Regions from separate parts of the Glutamicibacter sp. NPDC087831 genome, predicted to be linked through region 2. Evidence: predicted binding sites of a transcription regulator. Region 2 holds the regulator's gene; the other holds the start of a gene.

Region 1 (14,305 bases), on a different contig from region 2:
CGAATTTTGGCGCGAAGCCCTGGTCTTCATTGGTGGACTGTGGGCCGGAACTATCAACACCGTCGTCGGTTCGGGCACGTTGGTCACTTTCCCCATTCTCGTGGCGTTGGGCATGGCTCCGGTGAATGCCGTCGTCTCCAACGCCATGGGTCTGGTTGCTGGTGGCTTCTCCGGTGCCTGGGGGTACCGTCGAGAAGCTGCCAGCGTCAAGAAGACGCTGCTCAAACTCGTGCCGGTTTCACTGATCGGCGGGTTGATCGGTTCCTTGCTCCTCCTGAACCTGCCGGAGTCCGTCTTCGGCATCGTTGCGCCGGTGCTGCTGGTTTGCGCGCTGGTGCTGGTGATCTTCCAGCCCCGTCTTGCCAAGTGGGCGAAGACCCGGCAGGCCGCTTCCGGCGGCACCGACCCGGATGATGCCGATCGCGCCCAGATTCCAATGGTCCTCTACATCCTGGTGTTCATCATCGGTGTCTACGGCGGCTACTTCACCGCCGCGCAGGGAGTCCTGCTGATGGCGGTATTCGGCGTGTTCTTGCAAGCATCCCTGCAGCAGTCCAATGCAATCAAGGTCATCCTCTCCCTGATCGTGAATCTCGTGGCGGCCGCGATGTACCTGATCATTGCGCCGGAACGCATCAATTGGCTCGTCGTCCTGCTTATCGCTGTCGGCTCGCTGATCGGCGGATTTGCCGGCGCCAAGATTGGCCGCAAGCTCTCGCCTGGGCTGCTGCGCCTGGTCATCGTCATCCTGGGCCTGGTCGCCCTGGGCAACATGCTCTACAAGTTGGTGTAGCTTCGTGGCTGAAATTCTCAACCCTGAACGGATCCTGCCGGTCGCGGATCTGGCCGATTCCCGCCTCGATGAGTACCTCCGGCTCTCCGAAGCGAACCTGCGTATGCGCACTGACGTGGAAAACGGGCTCTACATTGCCGAGAGCACCAAAGTGGTGCAGCGTGCGATCAACGCGGGCCACGTGCCGCGCAGCTTCTTGCTCGCCGAAAAGCATCTGGACCAGCTAACCGAGGAGTTCAACCGTTTCCCAGACGCGCCGATTTTCATTGGGGATGATCGGCAGCTCCAGGATCTGGTCGGCTTCCACTTGCACCGCGGCGCCATGGCAGCGATGAATCGTCCCGAACCGCTGGATCTGGACGAAGTGCTTGAAGCCAGTTCGCGCGTCGCCATCTTGGAAGACATCGCCGACCATACTAACCTCGGCGCAATTATCCGTTCGGCTTCAGGGCTCGGCGTTGACGCCGTGCTGCTCACCCCCAAATGCGTGGACCCCTGGTACCGTCGCAGCGCCCGCGTCTCAATGGGGACGGTCTTCGACCTTCCTTGGGTACGCATGCTGTCGTGGCCAGAGGACATCCAGACCTTGAAGAGGCATGGCTACGAGATGCTCGCCATGGAACTGACCGAGGACGCGATCCCGCTAAACGAAGTAGAGATCAAGTCTGGCCAGAAGGTCGCCATGATCTTGGGCAACGAAGGCAGGGGAGTTACCGATGAAGCTCTGGCCGCCGTTGACCGGACCGTGATCATCCCTATGTACCGCGAAGTGGATTCCCTGAATGTTGGTGCCGCTAGCGCAATTGCATTCTGGCATTTGTGCTCCGCGCCACGCTAAGAAGGTTTCTGCCGCCGCCGCTTTTGCGATAGGATGGACTGTCTGTGCATTGAGGTCTCTTCATGGAGCCCTGAATGCGGGACACAATTTCCGAGTAAGTAGCTACTGGCAAAATCCAGTGGCCATAAACAAAAAGGTGTATAGCTATGAAGGCTGATATCCATCCACAGTACGGCCCAGTTGTCTTCAACGACCTGGCATCCGGCGAGAAGATCCTGACCCGTTCGACCGCTAAGTCGGACAAGACCATCGAATGGGAAGATGGCAACACCTACCCAGTAATCGACGTCGAAATCTCGGCAGCTTCGCACCCGTTCTACACCGGCAAGCAGCGCATCATGGACACCGCTGGTCGTGTCGAGCGCTTCAACGCCCGCTTCAAGGGCTTCGGCGGCAAGAAGTAATACTTCGCCCCTAGCAAGCTTTCGCGGCGTGTTTCCAGTATTTGGAAACACGCCGCTGCTGCTTTAACAGCACACCTGTCCATCAGTGACTGAAAAATGTTTTCACGGAACCGTCTAAGAGGATTCGTTTTTCGCGCCACGATACGCATCGCGGCATCTTGGCAGTTTCCTGGATGCGCCAGTGACTGAAAAATATTGTCAGCAGCGTCCGCCCCAGCGTCTTCCGGCTCAATAGCCGTCGGGGCGGCAGGAGATGACTGAAAAATGCTCTCACTTAACTGACTAGGAGGATTCCTTTTTCGCGCCGTGATGCGCTAGTGGCATTTTGGTAGTCGTCTCGATGCGCCAGTGACTGAAAAATATTGTCAGCAGCGTTCGCCCCAGAGTCGTTCGGCGCAATAGCCGTCGGGGCAGCCGGGGATGACTGAAAAATATTTTCACGGAACTGTCGTAGAGGTCCCGTTTTAGGCACAGCGGTGCGCATCGGGCATTTTGGCAGTTGCCTGGAGGCGCCATTGACTGAAAAATATTGTCAGGAGCGTTTGCCCAGAGCTTTTCGGTGCTATAGCCGTCGGGGTTTCCAGTGGCGGCTGAATAAGGATTCGCTGACTCGTCGAAGCAGACGTCTTGGCCGCACTGCTCCGAGCAACTGGCTCCATCGCCGTTGCGTGAATGGTGTTATTGGTGGTGTGGAGGTGCTGGTGACTGAAAAATTCTGTCACCCAAAAACCGGTCAATCGGGATAGCGTCCTCAGCCTGTTTCCTTCTGGCCGTCATCTGGCGGCGATTCAGGACCGGGATCCTCGTCTGGAATGTCGACGCGAGGCTTGAGCCCAAGTACCCTGCGTACTTCTGCCGTGAGTCGAATATGCGGCAAAGGAATGACCTTAGGGCGCTCTGGGCAATGATCATTTACATGATCGAATTGGTCCACACGCTTGACGCTTTCCGGAATAACGAGTGCGCTCAGCCCGTGTGGAGTCACCCACATCTTGGATCCGTCAGGACGCGGAACGACTTTCCAACCCAATGCATGCTTGAACATTTGATGCTGCTTGCACAGCAGATGCGTATTGTCCCTGGTCGTATGCCCTCCGTGAGCCCAGCCATTTATATGGTCAATCTCGGAGCGGTCAGCTGGACGGCGACAGCCGGGGAAGCAGCAATGCTCATCGCGGTGCCGTAACAGATCCTTGAGGCTCTGCGAGGGCCGGTAGCGCCTTCGCTCGACATCTATCGCGGCGCCAGTCCATGGGTCGGTCAGCACGCGCTGGAACGAAGGCGCATCCTTTGCCAACACCAATGCGACCCCCAGTGGGATGGGGCCGTAGCCTTCCAGGTCAGCCACGGTCCTTGTAGGATCCGCCAGCATTTCCACCGCGGGAATCGTGATGGATACCCGTGGCTTGAGGGGCGTGCCTTCCCGGTCCGGCCAGCCGTTGAGGATGATGTCTGCAAAGGCGTCCGCTTCTATTAGCTCCCGGGTGCGGGGATCCTGCGGATCGTTATGCTGATCAGCTAGCCACTTGACGGAGTTCTTGATGGAATGAATCACTGCGGCACTGTTGTAGTACTTGAGGGTGGACATGCCATTTTCGTTATCCCATAGCGTGAGCTTGCGATTCTTTTCAGACTTCTTGTGCCTTTGTTCGGCGGCCTCCGGGCACATCCTGTCATGGAACCGGCGTGCGCGTTGGTATATCGCGTCATCAGACGCAGTCTTCGCCATGGGCAACAGCACGCGTTGCATCTGCATGATTTGTTCGGGGAGCAAGTCCTGCGAATACTTCACGATGTCATGCGCTGCCTTGGGCGTGATCTCTCCTGCAGCCAAAGCCGTGAGGGTTTCCTTGCAGGCGTAGCGAAGACCCTTGGCATAGAACATCCGCTTGCCTACCATGCGAGGGGTCTCACGCAGCGCGACAGCCGCTTCTGCGATGAAGTTGGAGTTGATGACCTGGTCACTGCCGCGGTCAACGCCATAGTATTGAGCACTTTTCCGAGCCTCGCGTTCCTCCTCCTCGGTAGTGGTCCCCGCGGTGGCGATCATATCGGCAAATGATTCACTGACTTGTTCTACTGAATCGGCCAGCAGCACAGATGTCATTGCATCGAGGGTGCTCTGAATGCGTTGGATCTTCTTCAGCCGTTCGAGGGCGTCGTCGGGGCCATTGAGCGGGCCCGCGTCGTAGAGCTCATCTGCCAATTGCTTCAGCGGACCATGGAACAGGTGATGTTCGAGATGGTCGCTGAATAACGAATCCTTGTGGGATTCTGTGCGAGTGCCAGCTGGGGGCAACGGTAGACGATGTTCATCATCGTCGTCATGGATGAAATCGGGTATAGCCATAGTTAATTATCCTGCCGGCAACAGACAGTTTGGCCCGGAAATCCGCGGAATGTGGAAGTATTCTCGAATATTTATTCGATTGTTATCCGGCGTCGAATGTTGCCACTGCGAACCACCGAATCCGGGGGTGCGTGGATTCGACTAGCGGGCAGCCGGGGATAGAATGAAACCATGAAGCATCATGGTGAATACAAGGTAGTCGGTGGCAAATTAGTCGTTGTAGATCTGGATACTTCCGATGGCGTGATCACCGAAGTGTCATTGAATGGCGACTTCTTCCTGGAACCAGATGATGCACTCGATGACTTGAATGATGCGCTACGCGGTTTGCCAGCGGACGCCAGCCACAGCACCATACGCAATGCGGTAACCGACAATCTGCGTGAAGGCGCAGTGATGTTCGGTTTTGACGAAGACGCCATCGCGCGCGTCGTCCGCCGCGCGCTGGGACACGCCACCAAGTGGGAAGACCACGAGTGGGAAGTCCTGGGCCCGGAGATCATTCCAATCACCGAGCAAGTGGCGCTGGATGAGGTGCTGACCCGGCAAATCGCCAAGGGGACCCGCAAGCCGACCATCCGTTTCTGGGACTGGAGCGAAGGTGCCGTCGTGATCGGATCCTTCCAGTCGCTGAAGAACGAAGTGGACATGGAGCAAGCCGAAAAGCACGGCATCCAGGTGGTTCGCCGCATTTCCGGAGGCGGCGCGATGTTCATGGAAGCTGGCAACTGCATTACCTACTCGCTCTACGCTCCTGAATCCCTGGTGGACGGCATGAGCTTTGCCGATTCCTACCCGTACCTGGACGCCTGGGTGATGGAAGCGCTGGAAAGCATCGGCCTGGAAGCGTACTACAAGCCGCTGAACGACATCGCGACCCCTGCCGGCAAGATCGGCGGCGCAGCGCAAAAGCGCCTGGCCAACGGTGCGATGCTGCACCACGTCACGATGAGCTACGACATCGACGCGGAGAAGATGACCCAGGTGCTGCGCATTGGCCGGGAGAAGATCTCCGACAAGGGCATCACCTCAGCGGTCAAGCGTGTGGATCCGCTGAAGTCGCAGACAAAGCTGGATCGCATGGAGATCATCAACGTCATGATGGACACCTTCGCCAAGCGCACCGGGGCCAAGCCGGCGCAGCTGGATGCCGAATCCCGTCTGGCGGCGAAGGAATTGGCCGAGGCCAAATTCGCTACCGCGCAGTGGACCGCGCGGGTTCCGTAGCGAGCCAAGATCCAAGGGGCTGTTCTCGATCAAGTTCGAGGCCAGGCCCATGTTTTGCTTGAGGCCATGGTTGCTGTGGCCCTGCCATCTCCGCTGCGCCGGCAGCGTGTAGCGGCACGGAAAAGCCGGCCCGCTGCGTGGATAAGCAGCGGGCCGGCTTCGGAGGGCCAGCGCCTAGCGGCTGGTGCGGCTGTAGGCCTGGGCCTTCAGCGAGCGTTCCAGTTCTGCGCGTTCCTCAAGCAGGATGCGCTTGAGGGCGGCCGGTGCGCTCTCATGGCGTTCCAGCCATGCGGTAGCGGTAGCCAGTGCATGGTTCTGCTCGATGGCGCCCTGGAGATCCTGGTGCCCTGGATACAGCCCCTCGATCACGCGCGTGGCGAATTCCATGCCCATGGTCTCGAAGACCGGCAGGATCGCGGCCCAGTAGCGTTCCTCGAACGGTGCCAGCAGGGCGGAGGAACCCATGGTGAAGCCCAGCGCGGTGGCCGAGAGGGCATCGTTGGACAGCTCCCCGTGTTCATCGCGCGCCATCAGCACGGTGTCGAAAGCGGTGTCCTTGGCCTGCGGATCCGGGCGCGCCGCCAGCGCGGTGCGAACCGAATTCTGCGCCACGCTGGTGGGGTTGGCCTTGGCCGCTTCGTGCATGGATGCCTCGGCGGCCTCGTCGAGCCGGCCGGAAGCGGCCAGCGCGATGTAGGAACCCCACAGCAGCTGCTCATCGACGGTGACCTGGTAGGCATTGGGCTGCTCGCCCAGGAAGGCGTCGAGCACCTCCGGAGCCACGCCGGCACGGGCCAGGCGAACCAGGGTGCGCGCGGTGGTGGTCTGCTGGTCTCCGCCGGCCTCGAACCGGGTGAGCCACCCGGTGAGGGTTGCGGCGGCCTTCTGGCGCAGCTCCGCGCGCAGCTCGGGGGCAACGTACTTGGAAATCGAGGTGGCCAACTGGTCGGTAAGCACCCCGAAGACGCCCGCGTCGGTGACGGCGTGCGCGTGATCGAGGATCGCCTGCACGTAGCTTTGCGCATCCAAGGTGGCCGAACGCACCGCATCCCACAGCGACGCCCAGCAGGTGGCGCGGGGCAGCGAGTCGCCCAGGCCCGAGAGGTGGCCGAGCAAGGTGGCACGCGAAACCGGGTCGAATTCGATCAGCGCATAGGTCTCATCGCCGTCGTTGGGCAGCAGCAGATCCGGGATCCGGCGTCCGACCAGGAAGTCCAGGGCCGCAGATTCGCCGGAGAGCTCCACGTCCACCGAGTCGGTGCGCACCAGCTGGCTCCCGTCCAGCTGGTAGGCGCCGACCGAAAGCACATGCGGGCGGGCGATCTTCTGCCCGGTGACCGGATCGGTGCCCGACTGGATCAGCGATGCCGCGGTGATGGTGCCGCCGGCATCGGTGGTGTACTCGACGTGCAGCTTCGGCACGCCGCTGGTCTTCAGCCAGGCATCCGCCCACTGGCCCATATCGCGGCCGCTGGCCGCTTCGAGCGCTTCGAGGAAGTCATCCAGCGAGGTATTGCCGTAGGCGTGCTTGCGGAAGTAGGCGCGGGCGGCGTCGCGGAAGGCCTCGGCGCCGACAAAGGCGGCCAGCTGCTTGAGCACGCTGGCGCCCTTGGCGTAGGTGATGCCATCGAAATTCTGGTCCGCGGCCAGCAGGTCAGGGATGTCGGCCACGATGGGGTGGGTGGTGGGCATCTGGTCGGCCACGTAGGCCCAGGCCTTGCGGCGCGCCGCGAAGGTGGTCCACGCGGTGGTGAAGTCGGTGGCTTCGTCGTTGGCCAGGGTGCCGATGTAGTCGGCGAAGGATTCCTTGAGCCACAGGTCATCCCACCACTTCATGGTGACCAGGTCGCCGAACCACATGTGCGCCATTTCGTGCATCAGGGTGTTGCCGCGCTGCTCGTACTGCCCTTCGGTGGCGTGCGAGGTGAAGACGTAGCGTTCGGTGAAGGTGACCAGGCCCGGGTTTTCCATGGCGCCGAGGTTGTACTCCGGCACGAACGCCGAGTCGTACTTGCCCCACGGGTAGGGGTAGTCGAACAGCTGGTGGTAGTAGTCCAGGCCCTGGCTGGTCAGCTTGATGATCTCGTCGCCGTCGAAGTGCCCGGCCAGCGAGGCACGGCAGGTGGCGGCCATCTCGATGCTCAGCTCTTCGCCGTCATCCAGCCGCTGGAGGTGCTCGCCGCGCACCACGTGGTACGGTCCGGCCAGCACCGCGGTGATGTAGCTGGAGATCGGGGGAGTCGGGGCGCAGGCCACGGTCTTGGTGCCGTCATCGTGCAGTACCTCATCGACGATCGGCTGGTTGCTGGCCAGATGCCAGGTTGCCGGGCCGGTGAGGGTGAAGCGGTAGCTGGTCTTCAGGTCGGGTTGCTCGAAGCAGGCGAAGACCCGGCGCGCCTCGGAAGGCTCGAACTGGGTGTAGAGGTAGGTTTGCCCATCCTGCGGATCCACGAAGCGGTGCAGACCCTCGCCGGAGCGCGAGTAGATCGCCCGCCCGGTGATCTTCACGGTGTTCGGCACGTCGGTGCGCAGCTGATCGAGGTAGATGCGTGCATCGAGCACTGCGGATTCCAGGTCGATCGCGGTGCCGTTGACCAGTACCTCGTCCACGGATTCGTGGATGAAGTCGATGAAGGCTGCCGGATCCTTGGAGCTGAAGTTCAGCGTGGTGATCGAGCTGAAGCTGGTGGCTGTGCGATCGGTGGCATTGGAAAGATCGAGCTGGACCTCGGCGAAGTGCCATTCGATATTCCGTGCGCGCCAGGCCGCTTCGTCGCGCCTGAGGTTTTCATTGGGTGCATAGCGTTGAAGTGTGTCCACCACCCCAGCTTAGCTGTGAAAGGAATGCTTTAGGGTTCTTTTTGCTAAACTTCCCGGCTCGCCAGCAGGGCGCGAATGCCGTGGAAGTGCTCGGAGATCAGCTGCCGGGCGGTTTCCACGTCCTTGGCGCGTACCGCGTCGAGGATATCGCGGTGGTCCTGGGCGGTCTTGGCCGGCTGGGTGATTTCCAGATCGGAGTCGATCGCATCGTAGATGGTGCGGTAGACATCCCAGAACACTCCGAGCAGGTTGGTCAGCAGCTGGTTGCCCAGCGGCTCGAAGAGGATGCGGTGGAAGGCCTTGTCCTGCTCGACGAAGGTCTCCTCGCGCGCCGCGTGCTGCTCCATCTGGCTTACGCACTGCTCCAAGGCCTCCAGGTGCTCGTCGGTGACCGCGCGGATGGCCAGGCCGATCAGGCCGGTTTCCAGTGCCTGGCGGACATCGACCAGCTCACTGGCCTCATGACCATGGTGGCGCAGCGACATCTGCCCGCGGAAGGCGAGGGAGTCATGCAGGGCGTTGAGATTTTCCTGGGCCACGAACATGCCGAAACCGTGGCGGGTGTCGATGATGCCCAGGGCCTGGAGCACCTTGATCGCCTCGCGCAGGGAGTTGCGCCCCACACCCAGCTCGGCCATGAGTTCCTGCTCGGTGGGCAGCGGGTCCCCGGGCAGCAATCCGCGTTCCAGGATCAGCGCGGTGATGTCATTGGTCAGCGCGCGCAGGCGGGCACGGGCATCTGATCGGCGGGCTGGCATCGTGCTCAACGGATCCTGCTTTCCTCGGCGGGCGGAGAAGTTCATGTGACGCAGTTGACCATGCGGCGTGACGTCCACTACAGTCTAGACCATAGATCGGACATCCTACGTCCTACAACACTCACTCATTTTCCTGGAGGTGGCAAGAATGGCTTTGAACGAAGTAGCCAACAAGCCCTTTGCACGACGAGATTTCCTGAAGATCACCGGCATGGTTGGCGCTGCTGCGGCATTCTCGGCCAGCCTGGCCGCCTGCTCCCCAGGAGCCAGCGGCGGCGCGGGCAGCACCGCAGCTGCCGGCACGGGCACCATCGAGGCAGGCATTTCCTACGCCCTGTCCACCGGTTTCGACCCGATGACCTCCTCCGGCGCGACCCCGTTCGCCGCCAACATGCACATCTTCGAAGGCCTGGTGGACCTGCACCCGGCCACCCGTGAACCGTACCTGGCGCTGGCAGCGGCGGAGCCGAAGCAGATTGACGACACCAGCTGGGAAATCACCCTGCGCGACGGGGCCACCTTCCACAACGGGGAAGCGGTCACCATCCAGGACGTCGTCTACTCCTTCGAGCGGGTGCTGGACACCGGCAACGCCTCGTTGTTCGCCCAGTTCATCCCCTTCATCAAGTCGGTGAAGGCCAAGGACGAGAAGACCGTGGCGTTCACGCTGAACTACGCCTTCCCGCTGTTCCCGACCCGCATCTCGGTGGTCAAGATCGTGCCGAAGGCCGTGGCTTCCAAGGACCAGGCCGCCTTCGACGCCGCACCGATCGGCACCGGCCCGTACAAGCTGGTCTCGGCCACCAAGGACGACAAGATCGTCTTCGAGAAGTTCGAGGACTACAACGGCAAGTACCCGGCGACCGCCAGCGGCATGACCTGGTTCCTGCTCTCCGATGCGGCGGCCCGCGTGACCGCCATGGAATCGGGCCGCGTGCAGGCCATCGAGGACGTGCCGTACCTCGACATGGACCGCCTGGCCTCGAAGGCCACGGTGAAGAGCGCCGATTCCTTCGGCCTGCTGTTCCTGATGTTCAACTGCGCCAAGAAGCCATTCGACAACGCCCTGGTCCGCCAGGCATTGCACTACGGCCTGGACACCGAGTCGATCATCAGCACCGCGCTGCTGGGCAACGCCAAGGCGGCCAGCTCCTATGTGCAAGAAAGCCACCCGCAGTACATCAAGGCGGATACGGTCTACGGCTACGACGCGGCGAAGGCCGCGGCGCTGCTGGCCGAAGCCGGCGTGGACAAGCTGGAATTCGAGCTGCTGACCACCGACACCTCGTGGGTCAAGGACATCGCCCCGCTGATCCTCGAATCCTGGAACAAGATCCCGGGCGTGAAGGTCACCATGAAGAACCTGCAGTCCGGCGCGCTGTACACCGACAACGTGGACAGCGGCACCTTCTCGGTGGTGGCCGCCCCGGGCGACCCATCGGTCTTCGGCAACGACCTGGACCTGCTGATGAGCTGGTTCTACCGAGGCGATGTCTGGCCGAAGAACCGCTTCCGCTGGAACGATACACCCGAATACAAGGAGCTGCAGAAGCAGCTGGACGCGGCCATCCAGACCGATGATTCGAACAAGGCCATGGCGGCGTGGGGCAAGGCGATCAACATCGTCGCCGACCAGGCCCCGCTCTACCCGGTGCTGCACCGCCAGCTGCCATCGGCCTGGGACGAAAACGCGCTGGAAGGCTTCGCACCGCTGCCAACCACCGGCATCTCCTTTGTCGGCGTGAACCGCAAGGCCTAGCTGGCCCCGGCCCCGCGCAGCAGGCCGGGAGGCACGGCACCCACGCCGTGCCGCCCGGCCCGCACAGCGCAATGACCTGCACACTTCGATACTCGACGGAGCTACTCCATGGGGAATTTCCTCAACCTGCTCTTACGCCGCCTGGCCGCGCTGCCGGTGATGGTCCTTGGCATCTCCGCCATGGTCTTCATCATCATGAAGCTGGCCCCGGGCGATGAAGCCACCTCCGCGCTGGGCGAGGGCGCCTCCGAGGCCGCCAAAGAGGCCTACCGCGAGGAACGCGGCCTGAACGACGCGCTGGTGGTCCAGTACATCAGCTTCATCGGCCGGCTCATCCGCCTGGACTTCGGCCTGACCACCCCGCCGGCCCAATCGGTCTCCCAGATGATCGCCGGCGCGTTCCCGCTGACCTTGCAGCTGACCTTCCTGGGCGTGGTCATCGCCGTGGTCATCTCGCTGGCCTTCGGCCTGCTCGGTGCGCTGTACCGCGATGGCTGGCCGGACCAGCTGGTCCGCATCTTCTCCATCGCGGCGATCGCCACCCCGTCCTTCTGGCTGGGCATCCTGCTCATCCAGTGGTTCGCCCTGGGTTCCAGCCCGCTGTTCCCCTCCGGGGGAGCGGCCCCTGAAGGATCGGGCCCGGGCACCTGGCTGCTGCATATGGCGCTGCCGGCCCTGGCCCTGGCCATCCCGGTCTCCGCCTCGCTCACCCGCGTGGTGCGCACCTCGATGGTCGAGGAACTGGACCGCGACTACGTGCGCACCGCCATCGGCAACGGCGTGCCGCGCGGCGAAGTGATCTCCAAGAACGTGCTGCGCAACGCCCTGGTCACCCCGGTGACCGTGCTCGGGCTGCGCATCGGCTACCTGCTGGGCGGTGCGGTGGTCATCGAGATGATCTTCTCCCTGCCCGGCATGGGACAGCTGATCATGAACGGCATTACCAACAAGGACACCAACCTGGTCCAGGGCGTCACGCTGACCATCGCGATCACCTTCGTGCTCGTGAACATCATCGTCGACTTGCTCTACCTGCTGATCAACCCACGAATTAGGACGGTGTAGGGATGAGCATCATGGCCCCACGCAACAACCTCGTGAACCGCCTTTCCGAGTCCGGCGCCCGCTTCAAGGCGCTGCCGGCAGGCTCCAAAATCGCCTTGGCCTTCCTGCTGGCCATTGCCGCGGTGGCCCTCTTCGCCCCGCTGATCGCCCCGCACGACCCGCTGGCCACCGGAATCCCGGCGCAGAAGCCGAGCGCCGAGCACTTCTTCGGCACCGACCGGCTGGGCCGCGACATCTACTCGCGCCTGCTCTTCGGCGCCCAAGCCTCGCTGCTGGTCGGCCTGGGGTCGGTGGCGCTGGCACTGGTCATGGGCGGGCTGCTCGGTGCGTTGGCCGCCACCAGCGCCAAATGGGCCAATGAGACGATCATGCGCATCATGGACATGGTGATGGCCTTCCCGGGCATCGCCCTGGCCGCCGCGCTGCTGGCTTCGCTGGGCAACACCTTGCCGGTGATCATCTTGTCCATCGCGATCATCTACACCCCGCAAATCGCCCGGGTGGTCCGTGCCAACGTGCTGGCCCAATGGGGCGAGGACTATGTGCGCGCCGAACGCGTCATCGGCGCCGGGCGCTTCTACATCCTGGGCACCCACGTGCTGCGCAACTGCGCGGCCCCGGTAATGGTCTTCGCCACCGTGATGGTGGCCGACGCCATCATCCTCGAAGCATCCCTTTCCTTCCTCGGTGCAGGCATCCAGGATCCGGCCCCGAGCTGGGGCAACGTGATCTCCTACGGCCGCACCCTGGTGCTCAACGGCGCGTGGTGGGCGACCACCTTCGCCGGCCTGGTGATCCTGCTGACCGTGCTGGCGCTGAACATGCTGGCCGAAGGCATGACCGATGCACTGGTGAATACCAAGGGCTCGGCCAGGAAGCAGGCGAAGAAGAACGGCGAGCCTGCGCTGGCCAAGGCCAAGGCGGCCGCGGACCCGCAGGCCGCCGAACGGCTGCGCGGGGAACTGGACCTGCTGGCAGCGGCCGAGGCCCAGCGCACCGACCGCCTGGTGCTCGATACCTCCCAGGGCGCGCCGCGCACCATCCTGGAGGTCAAGAACCTGTCCATCCGCTTCCCGGAGCGCTACGGGGACACCCCGATCGTGCAGGATGTCTCCTTCGCGGTGCGCGAGGGCGAAACCATGGCGCTGGTGGGCGAATCCGGCTGCGGCAAGTCCATCACCTCGTTGGCCATCATGGGCCTGCTGCCGGGCAGCGCCCAGCTCTCCGGTTCCATCACCTTCGAGGGCAGGGAACTGCTGCCGGCCACCACCGATGGCGGCACCCGGGCCGGGGACGACAAGGTCTACAAGGGCCTGCGCGGCGAGCAGATCGCGATGGTCTACCAGGACGCGCTGTCCAGCCTGAACCCCTCGATGCTCATCGGCGACCAGCTGCGCCAGCTCACCCGCCGCGGCGGGCGCCAGACCCCCGAGGAACTGCTCGCCCTGGTCAAGCTGGATGCCAAGCGCACCCTGCGCTCCTACCCGCATGAGCTCTCCGGCGGCCAGCGCCAGCGCGTGCTGATCGCCATGGCCCTCTCGCGCAGCCCCAAGCTGGTGGTCTGCGACGAGCCGACCACCGCGCTGGATGTCACCGTGCAGAAGCAAGTGGTCGACCTGCTCAACGAGCTGCGCGAGCAGCTGGGCTTCGCGATGGTCTTCGTCTCCCACGACCTGGCGCTGGTGGCCTCGCTGGCCCACCGGGTCACCGTGATGTACGCCGGCCAGGTGGTGGAGTCCGGTCCGATCAGCGAGGTGCTCTCTGACCCGCATCACGAATACACCCAGGGCCTGCTCGGCGCGGTGCTCTCCATCGAGTCGAAGGCGCAACGCCTGCACCAGATCCCGGGCACCGTCCCCAGCCCGTACGATTTCGCCGCCGGCGACCGCTTCGCCGAGCGTTCGCAGCGTGCCGGCGCCGACCCGGACCAGCACCTGTCCTTCGTCCCGGTGGACGCCGGCAGCGAGCACCGCTGGGCCAGCCACCAGGGCAATGGCAGCCAACTTCAAGGAGCCAGCAAATGAGCAACGCGATCATCGAGCTGCAGGATATCCACGTGCACCACAAGATCCGCGGCGGCAAGCTGTTCTCCCCGCGCCTGATCAAGGCCGTCAACGGGGTGGACTTCGCGGTGCGCCGCGGGCAGACCGTGGGCATCGTGGGCGAATCCGGTTGCGGCAAGTCCACCCTGGCTTCGGTGCTGGTGGGACTGCAGGAACCCACCAGCGGGCAGGTGCTGTTCAACGGCAAGCCGGTGGGCAAGCGCAACGCCGCAGGCCGCAAGGAGTTCG
Region 2 (14,305 bases):
GGTCATCACTGGTGTTCTCAAGCGATTGAACCCGGGCGGGAAATAGCCGCGGCCAGAATATGAACTTGAGCTGTCCTTCGGGACAGCTCAAGTTCTTTAACCGGTACCAGCATGATGCTTCCAGATGCACTAAGGTCTGTGACAAGAACTGATGAAGCTCGAATCGGAAGGCACCATGGAGTCCATGCAGGAATTGGCGCACCAAGCCGCGATCGACACCCACCAGCGGTTCGGGCATCGCCTCATGGGGTTGCCCGGAACGTGGATTGGACAGAGCTACAGCAAAGCGCATCGGTTGCGCGACGGAAGCATGCTCAGCAATCTCAATGGTTTCGCGCACCCGCTTGCGGAGTGGAACTATTGGTGGCAGGCGCACTATCTGGATGCCATCATCGATGAGGGCCGATCGTACTGGGACGAAGGCAACGAACACCGGGCGCGCGAAGCGCTTGCCCGGGCCAACGGCCTATTGCGCGGCATTCGAATTCGAAACTTCGGGATCTTGCCCAACTACTTCTTCGACGACATGGCTTGGCTTGCCCTGGCCAGCGGCCGCCTGTCAGAGTTCACGCAGCTGGTGACGGGACACAGGAGCCGTCCTGCCGAGGCGGCAGTTCGGACGCTGGGACGGCAGCTCCATGCCGGCATGGATGGGGTGCTGGACGGCGGCCTGCACTGGTCCAGAAAGCGGGATTTCAAGAACACGCCAGCCAACGCGCCGGCGGCACTGTTCTTTGCCCGTACCGGGGAGAAAGAGACCGCGCGAGAGCTTCTCCAGTGGCTGGAAAAGAATCTGTTCAGCGTGGAGCGAGGACTGTATCTGGACGGACTTCGGTTGACCACGCAGGGACACGCCGTGGAACCAGCGGTCTACACCTATAACCAGGGCCTGGTGCTCGGGGCATTGCTTGAGCTTGGCGAGCCTGCTGATCTGGCTCACGCTAAAGTACTGATCGATGCCACCACGAAATCGCTGTCAACTGCTGCCGGGGTCCTCTCGTTCAACAGCGGGGGAGACGGCAACCTGTTCGCGGGGATACTCTGCCGATATCTGGCCCTCGCCGGTAATGATGGCCGTTTGGAAGCCCGGAGCCGGGAGCAGGCCAGGAGGCTGGTCATGGCAACGGCGCGCCATCTGGCTGACCAGGAACCACGCCGGCTTTCGGCGGCAATCCAACGCTGGATGATCTTCTCGGCGGCCGCTCAATTCGAGTTGAACGCCGGCCAATAGCGGGTTAAACGAGAATTGCGCTGGTGCCAAGCACCAGCGCAATGACCGTACGTATTCTAGAGCGAGCGCATCACCGAGACGACGCGTCCCATGATCGTTGCGGCATCACCCAAAATTGGTTCGTAGCGCGAGTTCTGCGGAAGCAGCCAGGTATGCCCGTCACGCTGCCGGAAAGTCTTTACCGTGGCTTCTTCATCGAGCAGGGCAGCTACGATGTCGCCGTTGTCCGCCGTCTGCTGGCGGCGGACAACTACCCAGTCGCCATCGCAAATCGCAGCGTCAACCATTGAATCGCCGGAAACCTTGAGCATGAACAGTTCGCCGTGGCCTACGAGCTGACGAGGCAACGAGAAAACATCTTCGACGGACTGTTCGGCAAGGATCGGACCGCCGGCAGCGATACGGCCAACCAGGGGAACCATGGTGGTGTCAGCGGAAGTGCTCAATTCAATGATCTTGGCGTCTTCGCTGGCATCTGGCTCGACCGGCTTCGAAACTTCGGCCTTCTCGGCGTCTTCGGCCAGCTGCAGAGGCAGCAGGATTTCCATTGCGCGCGGACGGCGTGGATCTCGACGGATATAGCCGAGCTTTTCCAGCTGGCTCAGCTGGTGGGTGACGCTCGAAAGGCTCTTGAGCCCTACTGCGTCACCAATCTCACGCATCGATGGTGGATAACCGTTCTTGCCGATTGACCGCTGGATCGTCTCCAGGATCTTCTTTTGGCGAATCGTCAGCGAACGTGCATTCGATCGGGGAGTGCGTTGTGAAGCTGACATGAGATTTTGCCTTCCCTAGCAATCATTCGAAAGTTCGTAAGTCCAAACTGTCGGCGCTAGATGGTGAGATGTTTTCATTGCTCGTCTACTTCGAAATCTTAGTAGATAAGCGAGCTTCTTTCAAAGATTTGTTCGAAAACTTCTGGACAAGTTCCGCAAACCTCTGTTAGAACAGATATACGAGGTTCGAACAAGTTTTCGAATCTACGCTTTCGAATACAAATTCGCATCACTTGAATTTCTTGAGGAGACAAAGTCATGGCAACCGTCGCACTTGACTCAAATCAGACCCAGGCACCACTGAAGATCCGCATCAACCGTCGCGGATGGGCCGTGCTTGTGGGTATGCCCATTTTCGCACTCACCATCGCCGCAGCTTTCTTCATCTCCATGTTTGCCTCTGACGCGCATGCCGCAGCCGATACTCCTGTTGGAGTCGGAACCGTTGATGTCACCGTTATTCCAGGGGATACGCTGTGGAGCCTGGCCCGGGATTACGCCACCGGTTACGACGTGACCTCGGCAGTGGGCCACATCGCCGAACTCAATGCCCTGACCGGCAGCGAAATCCAGGTTGGCGAAACCTTGTCGATTCCGGTCCTTGCCGGCTAGCTTCCCCAGCCTGCTTCGAGTTTGTTACCTGTGGCCGTAGCGGATTCACCGGCAGGCGCGCTGCGCACGTAGACTTGATGCGTGAATGACCGCAGTGAACTTTTGAGTCAGCTGCCCTTGCGTGAGAATCTCCGCGGGCTATCCCCTTATGGCGCACCACAAATTGACGTGCCCATCCAGCTGAACGTCAACGAGAACACCCATCCGTTGCCACCGACAGTCGTCGATGCCATTGCACAAGAGGTGGCCAAGGCGGCGGCAATGTTGAACCGGTATCCGGACCGCGAGTTCACCGAGCTTCGCGAACTCCTAGCCGATTACCTCGGCCACTCGCTCACCAAGGACAATATCTGGGCCGCTAACGGTTCCAATGAAATCCTGCAGCAAATCCTGCAAGCCTTTGGCGGCCCCGGCCGTGCCGTGATGAGCTTCGGCCCAACCTACTCCATGTACCCGCTGCTTGCCAGTGGTACTGACACGAAATATATCGCCGGTGAACGCGCCGCAGATTTCACGTTGTCCGCCGATTCCGCAGCCGCACAGGTTCGCGAGCACAAGCCGAACATCGTTTTCCTCTGCTCTCCGAATAACCCCACCGGCACGGCCCTTGGCCTGGACGTCATCACCGCGGTATATGAAGCCATGAGCGAGCATAACGGCATGGTGATCGTGGATGAGGCGTACGCCGAGTTCTCCTTGGCCAGCACCACCTCGGCGCTGAGCCTGCTCGAAGGCCGCCAGCGGCTGATTGTCTCGCGCACCATGTCCAAGGCTTTCGCCCTGGCCGGTGCGCGCGTAGGCTACCTGGCCGCTGCGCCAGAAGTCACCGATGCCATCCGCTTGGTGCGACTGCCGTACCACCTGTCGGCAGTGACCCAGGCAACCGCCATCGCGGCCTTGAAGAACATCGAGTTGCTGTTGGCCCAGGTCGAGGACATCAAGTCCCAGCGGGACCGCATCGTCGCGCGCCTGAAGGAACTTGGCCTCAAGCCATCGGTCTCCGACTCCAACTTCGTCTTCTTCGGTGGCGTCGAAGACCCCCACAAGATTTGGGAAGGCCTGTTGGAAGCCGGCATCATCATCCGCGACAATGGAATCCCGGGAACCTTGCGTGTTACGGCAGGAACCGAATCGGAAACCACAGCCTTCTTGGAACGACTTGCCGAACTGCTCGGCTCGCAGAAGTAATCAAAGACAAGCGAAGGAAGACATGTCTGCCGAATTGATTGGCGCACGTCGCGCCCGCATGGAACGCGTGACCAGCGAATCGTCCGTATTCGTTGAACTGGACCTCGATGGCACCGGTGTCTCTGAGATCAGCACCTCGGTGCCGTTCTACGACCACATGCTGACTGCGCTATCCAAGCATTCGCTCATCGATCTCACCGTGCGTGCAACCGGCGATACCCACATCGACGTTCACCACACCGTCGAGGACACCGCGATCACCATTGGCGAAGTACTGCGCGTGGCACTGGGCAACAAGGCCGGCATCCGCCGCTTCGGCACCTCCTACGCTCCACTGGACGAAGCCCTGTCCCGTTCGGTAGTCGATGTGTCGGGCCGGCCATACCTCGTGCACTCCGGCGAGCCTGCGGGCCAGGAATACCACCTGATCGGTGGTCACTTCACCGGTTCGATGACCCGTCACGTCTTCGAAGCCATCACTTTCCACGCACAGATCTGTGCTCACATCGAGGTGCTCTCGGGTCGCGACCCGCACCACATCGTTGAAGCGCAGTTCAAGTCCTTCGCGCGCGCATTGCGCGAAGCGGTAGAGCGCGATGAGCGCATGGGCGACAAGATCCCATCCACGAAGGGTGCACTGTAAGTGGAAAAGAAAACAGTAGTTGTCCTGGATTATGGGTCCGGCAACGTCCGCTCCGCTGTGCGCGCTTTGGAAGCCGCCGGCGCCGAAGTGGAACTGACCGCAGATCCGAAGAAGATCGTGGCCGCCGACGGCCTGGTAGTCCCCGGTGTTGGCGCCTACGCCTCGGTCATGGAGCAGCTGGCCAAAACCGGTTCCCTGCGTTGGATCGGTCGCCGCATTGCCGGGGGCCTGCCGGTTTTGGGTATCTGCGTGGGACACCAGGTCTTCTTTGAAGAAGGCGTGGAACACGGTGTGAAAACCGAAGGCATTGGCGAATGGCCGGGCAAGGTTGAACGCCTGCAGTCAGATGTCATCCCGCACATGGGCTGGAACACGGTACGCCCGCCGGAGGGATCCAAGCTGTTCGCCGGCATCGAGGGTGAACGATTCTACTTCGTGCACTCCTACGCTGTTCAGAAGTGGGAATTCGACGTAACGCAGCCAGCGATGACCCCGCCACAGGTGACCTGGTCGACGCACGGAACGCCCTTCGTGGCCGCCGTCGAGAACGGCCCGCTATCGGCAGTGCAGTTCCACCCGGAGAAGTCCGGGGACGCTGGCGCGCAGCTGCTTCGCAATTGGTTGGGGACGCTCTAGGCATGTGGACCCTTATTCTGGGCGTTGTCGGGGCCTTCCTGATTGGCGGAGCCATTTCGCTGAAGAGCCAGAAGGCCCATATCTCATGGATCATCGCGCTGTGGGTACTTGCAGGCCTGAGCCTGATCGCAGCCTGGTCCTTGACCTACTAATCACATTACTTCTTCACTAAGGACATCATGAGCGAGCAACCAATCCTCGAACTTTTGCCTGCAGTAGATATCGCTGGCGGACAGGCAGTGCGCCTGGTCCAGGGCGAAGCCGGTTCCGAGACCGGATACGGCGACCCGCTGGAAGCTGCGCTCTCCTGGCAGAATGCCGGCGCTGAATGGCTGCACCTGGTCGACCTGGACGCAGCCTTTGACCGTGGCAGCAATGTTGAGATTGTCCAGCGCATTGCCAAGGAACTGGATATCAAGGTCGAGCTCTCCGGCGGTATCCGCGATGACGCTTCACTTGACCGGGCCCTGGAATTCGGTGCTACCCGCGTCAACCTCGGAACCGCCGCGCTGGAGAACCCGGAATGGACCAAGCAGGCCATTGCCCGCCACGGCGACAAGATCGCCGTGGGCATGGACGTGCGCGGAACCACCTTGTCCGGCCACGGCTGGACCAAGGACGGAGGCGACCTGTGGGATGTTCTGGCCCGCCTCGAAGATGCCGGATGCGCCCGTTACGTCGTCACCGACGTGACCAAGGACGGCACCCTGCGCGGACCGAACGTTGAACTATTGCGCGAAATCGCTGCCAAGACCAGCAAGCCGATTGTCGCCTCGGGCGGCATCTCCTCGCTCGAAGACCTCCGGGTCTTGCGCGAGCTGGTTCCAGAAGGCATCGAAGGAGCCATCATGGGCAAGGCGCTGTACTCGGGCCAATTCACCTTGCAAGAAGCGCTCGATGTAGCAGGTCGCCGCTAGGCCCCATGCTGCAGCAGGGAAAGACGATTCAGGAGCTCGCGCTTTTGAATCGTCTTTTTTTATTCGTGAAAGCGGATCCCGGTCTTTCCCTCCTCGGGCCCGCGACTGCGCGCAGGTGCTGGGAAAGAAATCTGAAATCATCGGATAGGGGTGTCCAAGCTCATGACTGCAGTTTTGAAACTTCCCTCCAACAACCCCGAAACCACCGATAGCATGGAGCTATGAGTACCGAGCAACCTGAATCTGCACCCAAACGCCACCTGCCGGGACATATTGTCGCTGCACTGGCGCAGGCAGGCTCTAGCACCGACTCTGCCGGTCAGGACTGGGAAGGCCGGGACCTGAGCGGTGAAGGCAACCCCCTGCATAATTTCGACAAGGACGACGGCAAGGCCGACGCCAACGTCGTTGCCGCACTGGCGGCCTTGCGCGATGGCAGCGCAGGGGAGGGCGAGGTGCATAAATCCTTGTCCGAGGCACGCGTTTTCGTTGCGGTGGTAGCCCAGCTCGGCGAAGAAGCCATGACGGAACACGGCTTCGCATCCGACAAGGAAGCCGATATGGCGCTGGTGAAAATCAAGGCTCCAGATGGCCGCATGGCCCTGCCGATCTTCACGACCGTCGAACGATTGCAGGCTTGGCACAAGGAAGCTCGACCAGTGGCGGTTTACGCCCCGCGGGCGGCCCTCTCGGCAGTCAGCGAGGAATGCCAGCTGCTGGTACTCGATCCCGGAAGCGAATTCACCTTCGTGCTTCGACGACCGGGGGTCTGGAACCTGGCCAAGCAGATCGACTGGATTCCGAGTTATCAGAACCAGCAGATCGCCAACGTGGTGCAGGATGCAACCGAAGGCTTTGGCCAGTTGCAGACCGTCAAGGTTGCCCCGGGCAGGGGAGTCGGCTCACGCAGCAAGGACGGGCAAGTGGTCCTTGGCGGAGGTCCCGGACCGGAACTGAACTTGCAGTTTGTTTTTGCTCCCGGAACGAGCGAGAACGACGCTCGCGAGACGACTCGCGCAATCCACGGACGTTTGTCCCAAAACACCGAATTCGCTGAAGCAGTGGATTCCCTCGAACTCAGTTTGCACAGCGCGCCGAACTAAACCGGCGGGCTCCTTTCGACCAGACAAGGAACTTTCCGGGCATGAAAAGCTATTGGCAGATTTTGCGTCAACCGCAGATCTCACTTTTGTTGCTGATTGGCATGATTGCCCGACTTCCGCACTCCGCATTGAGCATGCTGCTGCTCCTGCATCTGGTGAACAACCTCGGCCAATCCTGGGTTTCGGCCGGTCTGGTCACGGCCGTCATGACCTTGGGCATCGCCATTGGCGCCCCGTGGCGCGGTGCCCGCGTAGATGTCTGGGGATTGCGCCGCGCGATGATCCCATCGGTGATCGTCGAAACACTCGTCTGGTGCACGGTGCCGCATGTTCCACTGGTCTGGGTGTACCCGCTGGCCTTCATCGGCGGACTCTTCGCGCTACCGGTCTTCTCAGTGGTGCGTACCGCGCTGGGCATCATGACCACCGGCGAACAACGCCGTACCGCCTTCGCCTTGGATGCCACCGCCACCGAACTGGTGTTCATCGTCGGACCTGCAAGCGCCGGCATTGTCGCCACCCAGATCAGCAGCGTCATTGGATTGAGCGTCATCGGCGTGACCTCGACGGTTGCCGGGTTGGCGCTGATGATCCTGAATCCGCCAACGCGCAGCGATGATCCCAAGGCGATCGCCTCGCGGGCCAACGTGCACGAGGAACGCTTGGGGGCGGAGGCCAGCTTCATTGCGGCCGCGCCGATGGGTGTACCCGAAGTCGAGGGCGAGCTGATCGCAGCCGGCATGAAGTCTGCCCGCGCCCGCATCAAGCAGCGTGGTCGCAACTTCAAGAACCGTTTCAACTGGGTCAGCGCTTCGGTCCTGGCAGTATTCATTGCCGCGGCCGGAGCAGGCATGCTGCTCACCGGCACAGAAGTGGCCATCGTGGCCGAATTGGATGCGTCGGCGCAGAGCCACCAGCTGGGTCTGGTGTTCTTCTTCTGGTGCGGAGCTTCGCTGGTCGGCGGCCTGATCTACGGGTCGATGAAGCGGGTTATTTCTCCACTGGTGCTGCTGCTGAGCATGGCCGTGCTGACGATCCCCATGTACTTCGCGTGGGATACCTGGTCATTGGCGCTGTTCTCCGCACTCCCCGGCTTCCTGTGCGCGCCGACGCTGTCGGCGGCCTCTGAGTGGCTCACCGACTTGGTGGCCGAAAAGCGTCGCGGCGAAGCCATGGGCTGGTATGGCTCTGCGATGACCGCTGGCACCGCGTTGGGATCGCCGATCACCGGCATATTCGTCGACAACCTCGGACCCGCCCCGGCCTTCCTTGGCATCGGCGCCATGGCTGCAGTGGTCGTGGTGATTGCCTTGATTGCGCAGCAGATCCGCCGCCGCGTTCGCCGCGCCCGCCGCCGTCGCCTGGAAACGATCGCCTAGGCTCTTGGAGTCGCCCTGAGCCGCGAGTACATGTACATGTCCCTGCGTGCGGTGCCCACCTGTTCCCAGCTGCGCAGCAAGCCTTCACGCTGGAAGCCGCACGCTTCAGCGGCCCGCCACGACCCCTCGTTCCACGGCTCCACGTAGAGTTCGATCCGGTCGATTCCCGGATGCTCCAATGCCCAGGCGCCGAGCGCAGCCAACGCGTGCTTGGCAATGCCGCGCCTGCGGTGCTCCGGTGCGATCCAATACCCGATGCTGGCCCTGCCGTGGTCGGCATTGCGCAGCCACAAGCCGATTTGCCCAACGGCACAATCCGTGGCCGTTTCGGCTATGGCAAATGAATACCCGCTGCCCTCGGCCACCCGGCGGTGCTGGCGCTCGATGAATGCCGCATAGCCGGCTTCAGTTCCTTGCGCCGGGACCGTGGTGATTTGCGTAATGTAGGGGTCCGTGGAGGCCTGCCTCACGGCAGGAATGTCGCTGGGCTGGAAGGGGCGGAGCCGGAAAGCGCCGGCGTCGATCACTGGTTGTTCCAGCATCTGCATGATTCCAACCTAGCTTGGTGATCCGAACAACAATGGACCCGTTTCCCTGGGGAAACGAGTCCATGATGTTAATCTCTTAAAATTCAGCCAATATTACCTAGTTGACCGGTCCGGTGAACTTCTCGCCCGGGCCCTTGCCTGGTGCATCCGGGATGATTGAAGCTTCGCGGAAGGCCAGCTGCAGGCTGCGCAGGCCGTCACGCAAAGGCGCTGCGTGCTGCGAGCCGATCTCAGGCGCACCGGCGGTGACTAGGCCTGCCAGTGCGGTGATCAGCTTGCGGGCCTCATCGAGATCCTTCAGCTCATTGGCATCTTCGCCCTCTGCAAGTCCGCACTTGACTGCTGCTGCACTCATCAGGTGGACGGCGGCCGTGGTGATGATTTCAACGGCTGCAACTTCTGCGATATCGCGCACCTGCTGGTCGACAGCGTGCTGGTGCGAGTTGGTGTCTTCGTTAGTCATACTGCTAAGCTTGTCACAGACCGACTCGATGCCGGTACTTCTCGCAGTTCTCCAGCTAGCACTGGATGTGGGATTCGTACTAGTATTGAGCCATGCAAGTGGAGGCCAACTCCCACCCGCTGTCGCCGTTTCCAGGCTTCCGGGTATTTCGGCAGGATTGCAGCAATGCATTCCCCAAGCGCTTACGCAGGAGCAATCCCGTGTTCGGCTTTGTCGTTCTTTTTGGCCTTCGCCTGCAATCGCAGACGGGGGCCTTCTTTGTTTGCGGTCATGGATTACGAATTTCAGGAGTGACACATCAGCGATCCACGCATTAATGAGCGCATTCGCGTGCCAGAGGTACGTCTCGTCGGCCCTAATGGCGAGCAGGTAGGCATCGTCCGTATCGAGGACGCGCTTCGTCTTGCTCTCGAGTCCGATCTGGACTTGGTCGAGGTGGCACCCAGCGCCAAGCCTCCAGTGTGCAAATTGATGGATTTCGGCAAGTACAAGTACGAAGCCGCTGTCAAGGCTCGCGAAGCTCGTAAGAACCAGACCAACACGGTCTTGAAGGAAGTCCGCTTCCGCCTGAAGATCGACACCCACGACTACGAGACCAAGGTCGGCCACGCACTGCGCTTCCTGGGCGCCGGCGACAAGGTCAAGGCCATGATCCAGTTCCGTGGTCGTGAGCAGCAGCGTCCAGAGATGGGCATTCGCTTGCTTGAAAAGTTTGCAGCAGACGTCGCCGAAGTTGGAATCATTGAGTCCAGCCCGCGCATCGATGGCCGAAACATGGTCATGGTTGTTGGTCCGCTGAAGAACAAGGCAGAGGCTCGCCGCGAACAGCAGCAGAAGTCGGGTGGCCGCAGCGCGGCCAAGCGCAAGATCCGCACCGACGCTCCGGCTGAGACCGAGGGCCAGAATGTCGCAGCTTCCATGGATGATGAAGCCCGCGCCAAGTTGGAGCAGGCACGTCAGGCAGCTGAAGGCGACGCCTAGCCAAGCCTGTTGGGCTTTCGAGCCCGTCACCGTTCACGGTGAAGGATCTTCTTCCGGGAAGGTCCAACTACAAGAGAACAACAGCGGTCACCTTTATCGGGGCCCGCTTCGGATGATCCCCACCCGGTGCTTTACCGGGTGGAGCACGTAAGGAGAACGGCAGCTATGCCGAAGTTCAAGACTCACAGTGGCGCCAAGAAGCGCTTCAAGCTCACCGGTAGCGGTAAGCTCGCTCGCCAGCAGGCCAACCGTCGCCACTACCTGGAGCACAAGTCCTCGCGCGTTACCCGTCGCCTGGCTTCTGACCAGATCGTCGCTAAGGCCGATGTAAAGACCATCAAGCGGATGCTGGGCCTCTAAGCTCTCCCTTTCGCAATACGGGGAAGCAATACCCCACCACCCATAGATTTCACCCATCCCGCAAAATCGCGGGCACTGGGGAACTGACTTGAAGGAGTACACACGTGGCACGTGTGAAGCGGGCAGTAAACGCCCACAAGAAGCGTCGCGTCGTTCTGGAACGCGCAAAGGGTTACCGCGGTCAGCGTTCGCGCCTGTACCGTAAGGCCAAGGAGCAGCTGCTCCACTCGTTCGTTTACAGCTTCAACGACCGCCGTAAGCGCAAGGGCGACTTCCGCCGCCTGTGGATCCAGCGCATCAACGCTGCATCCCGCGCCAACGGCATGACCTACAACCGTCTGATCCAGGGCCTGAAGGCTGCTCAGATCGAGGTTGACCGTCGTATGCTCGCAGAGCTGGCTGTTTCGGACTCGAACGCTTTCGCTACCCTGGTAAAGCTTGCCAAGGATGCACTTCCAGCTGACGTCAACGCCCCAAAGGCTGCCGCTGCTGAGGTTGCTGCACCTAAGGCTGCCAAGGCTCCAAAGGCTGCTGCCAAGTCCGTCGAGGGCGAAGGCGTAGTCAAGGCCGTTGAAGGCGAAGACGCACCTGAGGGCTTCATCATCAAGGGCAACGCCGGCTCGAACAAGTACCACGTTCCAGGCTCGACCTGGTACGACCAGACCGAAGCCGAGTTCTGGTTCAACTCCATCGAAGCTGCCAAGGCTGCAGGCTTCGAACCAGCTGGCGGCGAATCCCGTCAGCAGATGAAGTAAATCTCTTCTCCCTTTGAGCTGAGGCTCAGGTAGGACAGATCACACCGAAGGGTGGGTCCCGCGCACAGCGCGGACCCGCCCTTTGCGTGTTTCTACCGGTATTCTCGAGACATGAGCAGTTTTCCTCCAGAAGTGATGTCCAATCCACGCGCCGAACGAGTCAAGGCCATCGCGCGTCTGGCCAAGAGCAAGGGGCGCGAAGCCACCGGCGAATACCTCGTTGAGGGCCCGCAGGCGGTACGCGAAGCACTCAAGGCCCATCTGGAGGACGACAACCTGGTCCAGGGCGTCTATGTTGTCGGCGGCTTTCTGGAGAGCCACGAAGAATTCGTGCAGCTGCTCGATAGCGCCAAGGTTCCAACCCGCATCGTCACCGGCGAAGTGCTGCACGCCATGGCTGACACCCAGACCCCGCAGGGCATTCTTGCCGTGGTCGCCATGTCCCAGCCGCAGCTGAGCGAGGTGCTGGACACCAAGCCGAAGCTGATCGCCGTGCTCTGCCGCATCCAGGACCCGGGCAATGCCGGCACCATCCTGCGTGCCGCCGATGCCGCCGGAGCCGATGCGGTGATCCTGACCAAGGGCAGCGTGGATATCTACAACCCGAAGGCCGTGCGCTCCACCGCCGGCTCGCTGTTCCACGTACCGGTGCTGAACAACATCGAATTCGACCACCTGGTCGCCGCCGCGAAGACCACCGGAAGCCAGATCCTGGCCGCCGACGGCTATGCTGCCCACAACCTGGACACCCTGCAGGATGCCGCCGTGCTGCGTGCAAGCCAGCCAGGCACCGAAGCGCCAGAAGCACAGCCGGTGCTGGAAGCGCCAACCCTGTGGCTGTTCGGCAATGAAGGCCAGGGGCTGGAGGAGCACGAGAAGGACGCCGCCGACTACCGCGTGGCCGTGCCGCTCTACGGTGTTGCCGAATCCCTGAACGTGGGTACCGCATCCACCGTCTGCCTGTACGCTTCGGCCCGCGCCCAGCGCTCAGCGAATCGGAGCGCACTGGACTCCCATGGCAGCTGAACTCAAGCAAATTGTTGCCGTGGCCATCGTCGATGACCTGGCCCGGCCCACCAAGCTCCTGGCCGCGCGCCGCAACCGCCCTCAAGCCCTTGCCGGGCTCTGGGAATTCCCTGGTGGAAAAGTCGAACCCGGCGAGAGCGAAGTCCAGGCCGTGCACCGCGAGCTGCGCGAGGAACTCGGGGTGCAGATGCGTCTTGGCGCGCCCATCCCAGGCCCGCATCCCCAAGGGTGGCAGCTGAACGAGAAGGCCGCCATGCGCATATGGTTCGCCCAGATCACCGAGGGCGAGCCAGCGACCCTGGACGGGCATGACCAGCTGGCCTGGCTGGAACTCGATGACTCGCTGTCCGCCGTCGTCCCGTGGATTCCAGCCGATGCGCCGATCGTGGCGGCATGCCTGGCCCAGGCACGTGCCGGGGCGCAGCACTAAACACCCGTAAGCTTGTTACCGCGCCAACTTCTGGCACTGTGCCTATAGCCGATATTTTGAGGAGCACTTTTCGTGAAGCGATTTATGAGCGTTATCGCTCTGGCCTTCGCCGCCGTCCTAGCACTTTCTGGTTGCGTCAACATGAACGCAGAAGTCGACGTCTTGGGCAAAGACAAGGTCGCCGGGGCCATGCAGCTGACCCTGCACAAGTCGACGCTCAATGGCGTCAGCTTTGAAGAAGTCCTCGAGAGCCAGATCGACATCGAAATGATGGAACAGCAGCTGGGGGACCAGTGGAGCTACAGCAACATCGATGATGGCGAAAACGTCGGCCTGCGCTTTGAAACCACCAGCCCGATGACCTACGTCCAGCTGGCTGACGCATTCCGCGTCTTCGGCTTCGAAATCAACCTGGGCGATGACGGGAAGGAATACTCCTTCTCGATGCCGGGCGACAAAGCCACCGTGGATTCTTCCTTCACCGAAGCGAACCTGCACGTCACCTTCCCCGGCGCAGTCACCTCGCACACCCCGGGCACCGTCGAGCACCACACCGTCACCTTCGACATGATCAAGGGCGCCGCCGCCTACCAGGCCACCGCCAAGGTCGACCACACCATGTTCTACTCCGCAGTATTCGGCGGGGCGCTGCTGGTTTTGACCTTCGTCTTCGTTGCCGCTTTCGCGCCAAAGGGTGCCAAGGAATCGCATTAATTAGCAGCAATCCTGCTTCAAGGTAAGAAGCTTCACGCCAAGGGCCCGTCATCGGTGAAACGATCACGGGCCCTTAGCCATAGAATGGAAGCAAAGTGTTCTACGCGTAAGTACAAGATAAGAGTAAGGATCGATCGATCCCATGTCTGATCAGACAACTGAACAAGCTCCTGTCGGGGAGTCCAATGTTCCGCACCCAACCGATGAAGCCGGCATCCAGGGCGCGGTCGATGCCGCCCTGGCAGCCATCCAGGCCGCTGGCGACCTGAACGAGCTGAAGGAAGCGCGCCTGGCCCACACCGGCGAGAAGTCCGCGCTGTCCCTGGCCAACCGCCAGATCGGCAAGCTGGACAAGACCCAGAAGGCTGTTGCCGGCAAGCTCGTCGGCGGTGCCCGCGGACGGGTCAACAAGGCCCTGGCTGCCCGCACCACCGTGCTCGAAGAAGCCGAAGCCGCCCGCATCCTGGTCGAAGAAACCGTGGATGTCACCGCGGCCGCCCGCCGCCGCAGCGTTGGCGCCCGCCACCCGCTCTCGGTCCTGCA

Evidence for each region. The regulator LexA, encoded in region 2, represses DNA repair genes until DNA is damaged. The targets are predictions, from matches to a motif close to TCGAACANNTGTTCGA.
Region 1: ACIOJF_RS05455 (DUF222 domain-containing protein) is a predicted target of LexA. The motif match lies at 4,449-4,464, and genes of this name have one in related genera.

What each region holds. Positions count from the first base shown of each region.
Region 1 covers NZ_JBIUVH010000001.1:1,104,523-1,118,827, reverse strand. Annotated here, with positions in the region: gene ACIOJF_RS05470 (sulfite exporter TauE/SafE family protein) at 1-793, shown strand, start outside; gene ACIOJF_RS05465 (RNA methyltransferase) at 798-1,631, shown strand; gene ACIOJF_RS05460 (type B 50S ribosomal protein L31) at 1,778-2,035, shown strand; gene ACIOJF_RS05455 (DUF222 domain-containing protein) at 2,787-4,385, opposite strand; gene ACIOJF_RS05450 (biotin/lipoate A/B protein ligase family protein) at 4,557-5,612, shown strand; gene pepN (aminopeptidase N) at 5,787-8,432, opposite strand; gene ACIOJF_RS05440 (FadR/GntR family transcriptional regulator) at 8,477-9,235, opposite strand; gene ACIOJF_RS05435 (ABC transporter substrate-binding protein) at 9,339-10,949, shown strand; gene ACIOJF_RS05430 (ABC transporter permease) at 11,058-12,014, shown strand; gene ACIOJF_RS05425 (dipeptide/oligopeptide/nickel ABC transporter permease/ATP-binding protein) at 12,017-14,038, shown strand; gene ACIOJF_RS05420 (ABC transporter ATP-binding protein) at 14,035-14,305, shown strand, end outside.
Region 2 covers NZ_JBIUVH010000003.1:420,977-435,281, forward strand. Annotated here, with positions in the region: gene ACIOJF_RS12740 (ATP-dependent DNA helicase) at 1-46, shown strand, start outside; gene ACIOJF_RS12745 (glycoside hydrolase family 76 protein) at 152-1,231, shown strand; gene lexA (transcriptional repressor LexA) at 1,288-2,007, opposite strand; gene ACIOJF_RS12755 (LysM peptidoglycan-binding domain-containing protein) at 2,266-2,619, shown strand; gene ACIOJF_RS12760 (histidinol-phosphate transaminase) at 2,701-3,807, shown strand; gene hisB (imidazoleglycerol-phosphate dehydratase HisB) at 3,830-4,450, shown strand; gene hisH (imidazole glycerol phosphate synthase subunit HisH) at 4,451-5,086, shown strand; gene ACIOJF_RS12775 (hypothetical protein) at 5,089-5,238, shown strand; gene priA (bifunctional 1-(5-phosphoribosyl)-5-((5-phosphoribosylamino)methylideneamino)imidazole-4-carboxamide isomerase/phosphoribosylanthranilate isomerase PriA) at 5,266-6,003, shown strand; gene ACIOJF_RS12785 (SseB family protein) at 6,225-7,106, shown strand; gene ACIOJF_RS12790 (MFS transporter) at 7,148-8,485, shown strand; gene ACIOJF_RS12795 (GNAT family N-acetyltransferase) at 8,482-9,033, opposite strand; gene ACIOJF_RS12800 (DUF1844 domain-containing protein) at 9,131-9,496, opposite strand; gene infC (translation initiation factor IF-3) at 9,827-10,477, shown strand; gene rpmI (50S ribosomal protein L35) at 10,643-10,837, shown strand; gene rplT (50S ribosomal protein L20) at 10,942-11,592, shown strand; gene ACIOJF_RS12820 (RNA methyltransferase) at 11,704-12,618, shown strand; gene ACIOJF_RS12825 ((deoxy)nucleoside triphosphate pyrophosphohydrolase) at 12,608-13,048, shown strand; gene ACIOJF_RS12830 (LppM family (lipo)protein) at 13,121-13,762, shown strand; gene pheS (phenylalanine--tRNA ligase subunit alpha) at 13,905-14,305, shown strand, end outside.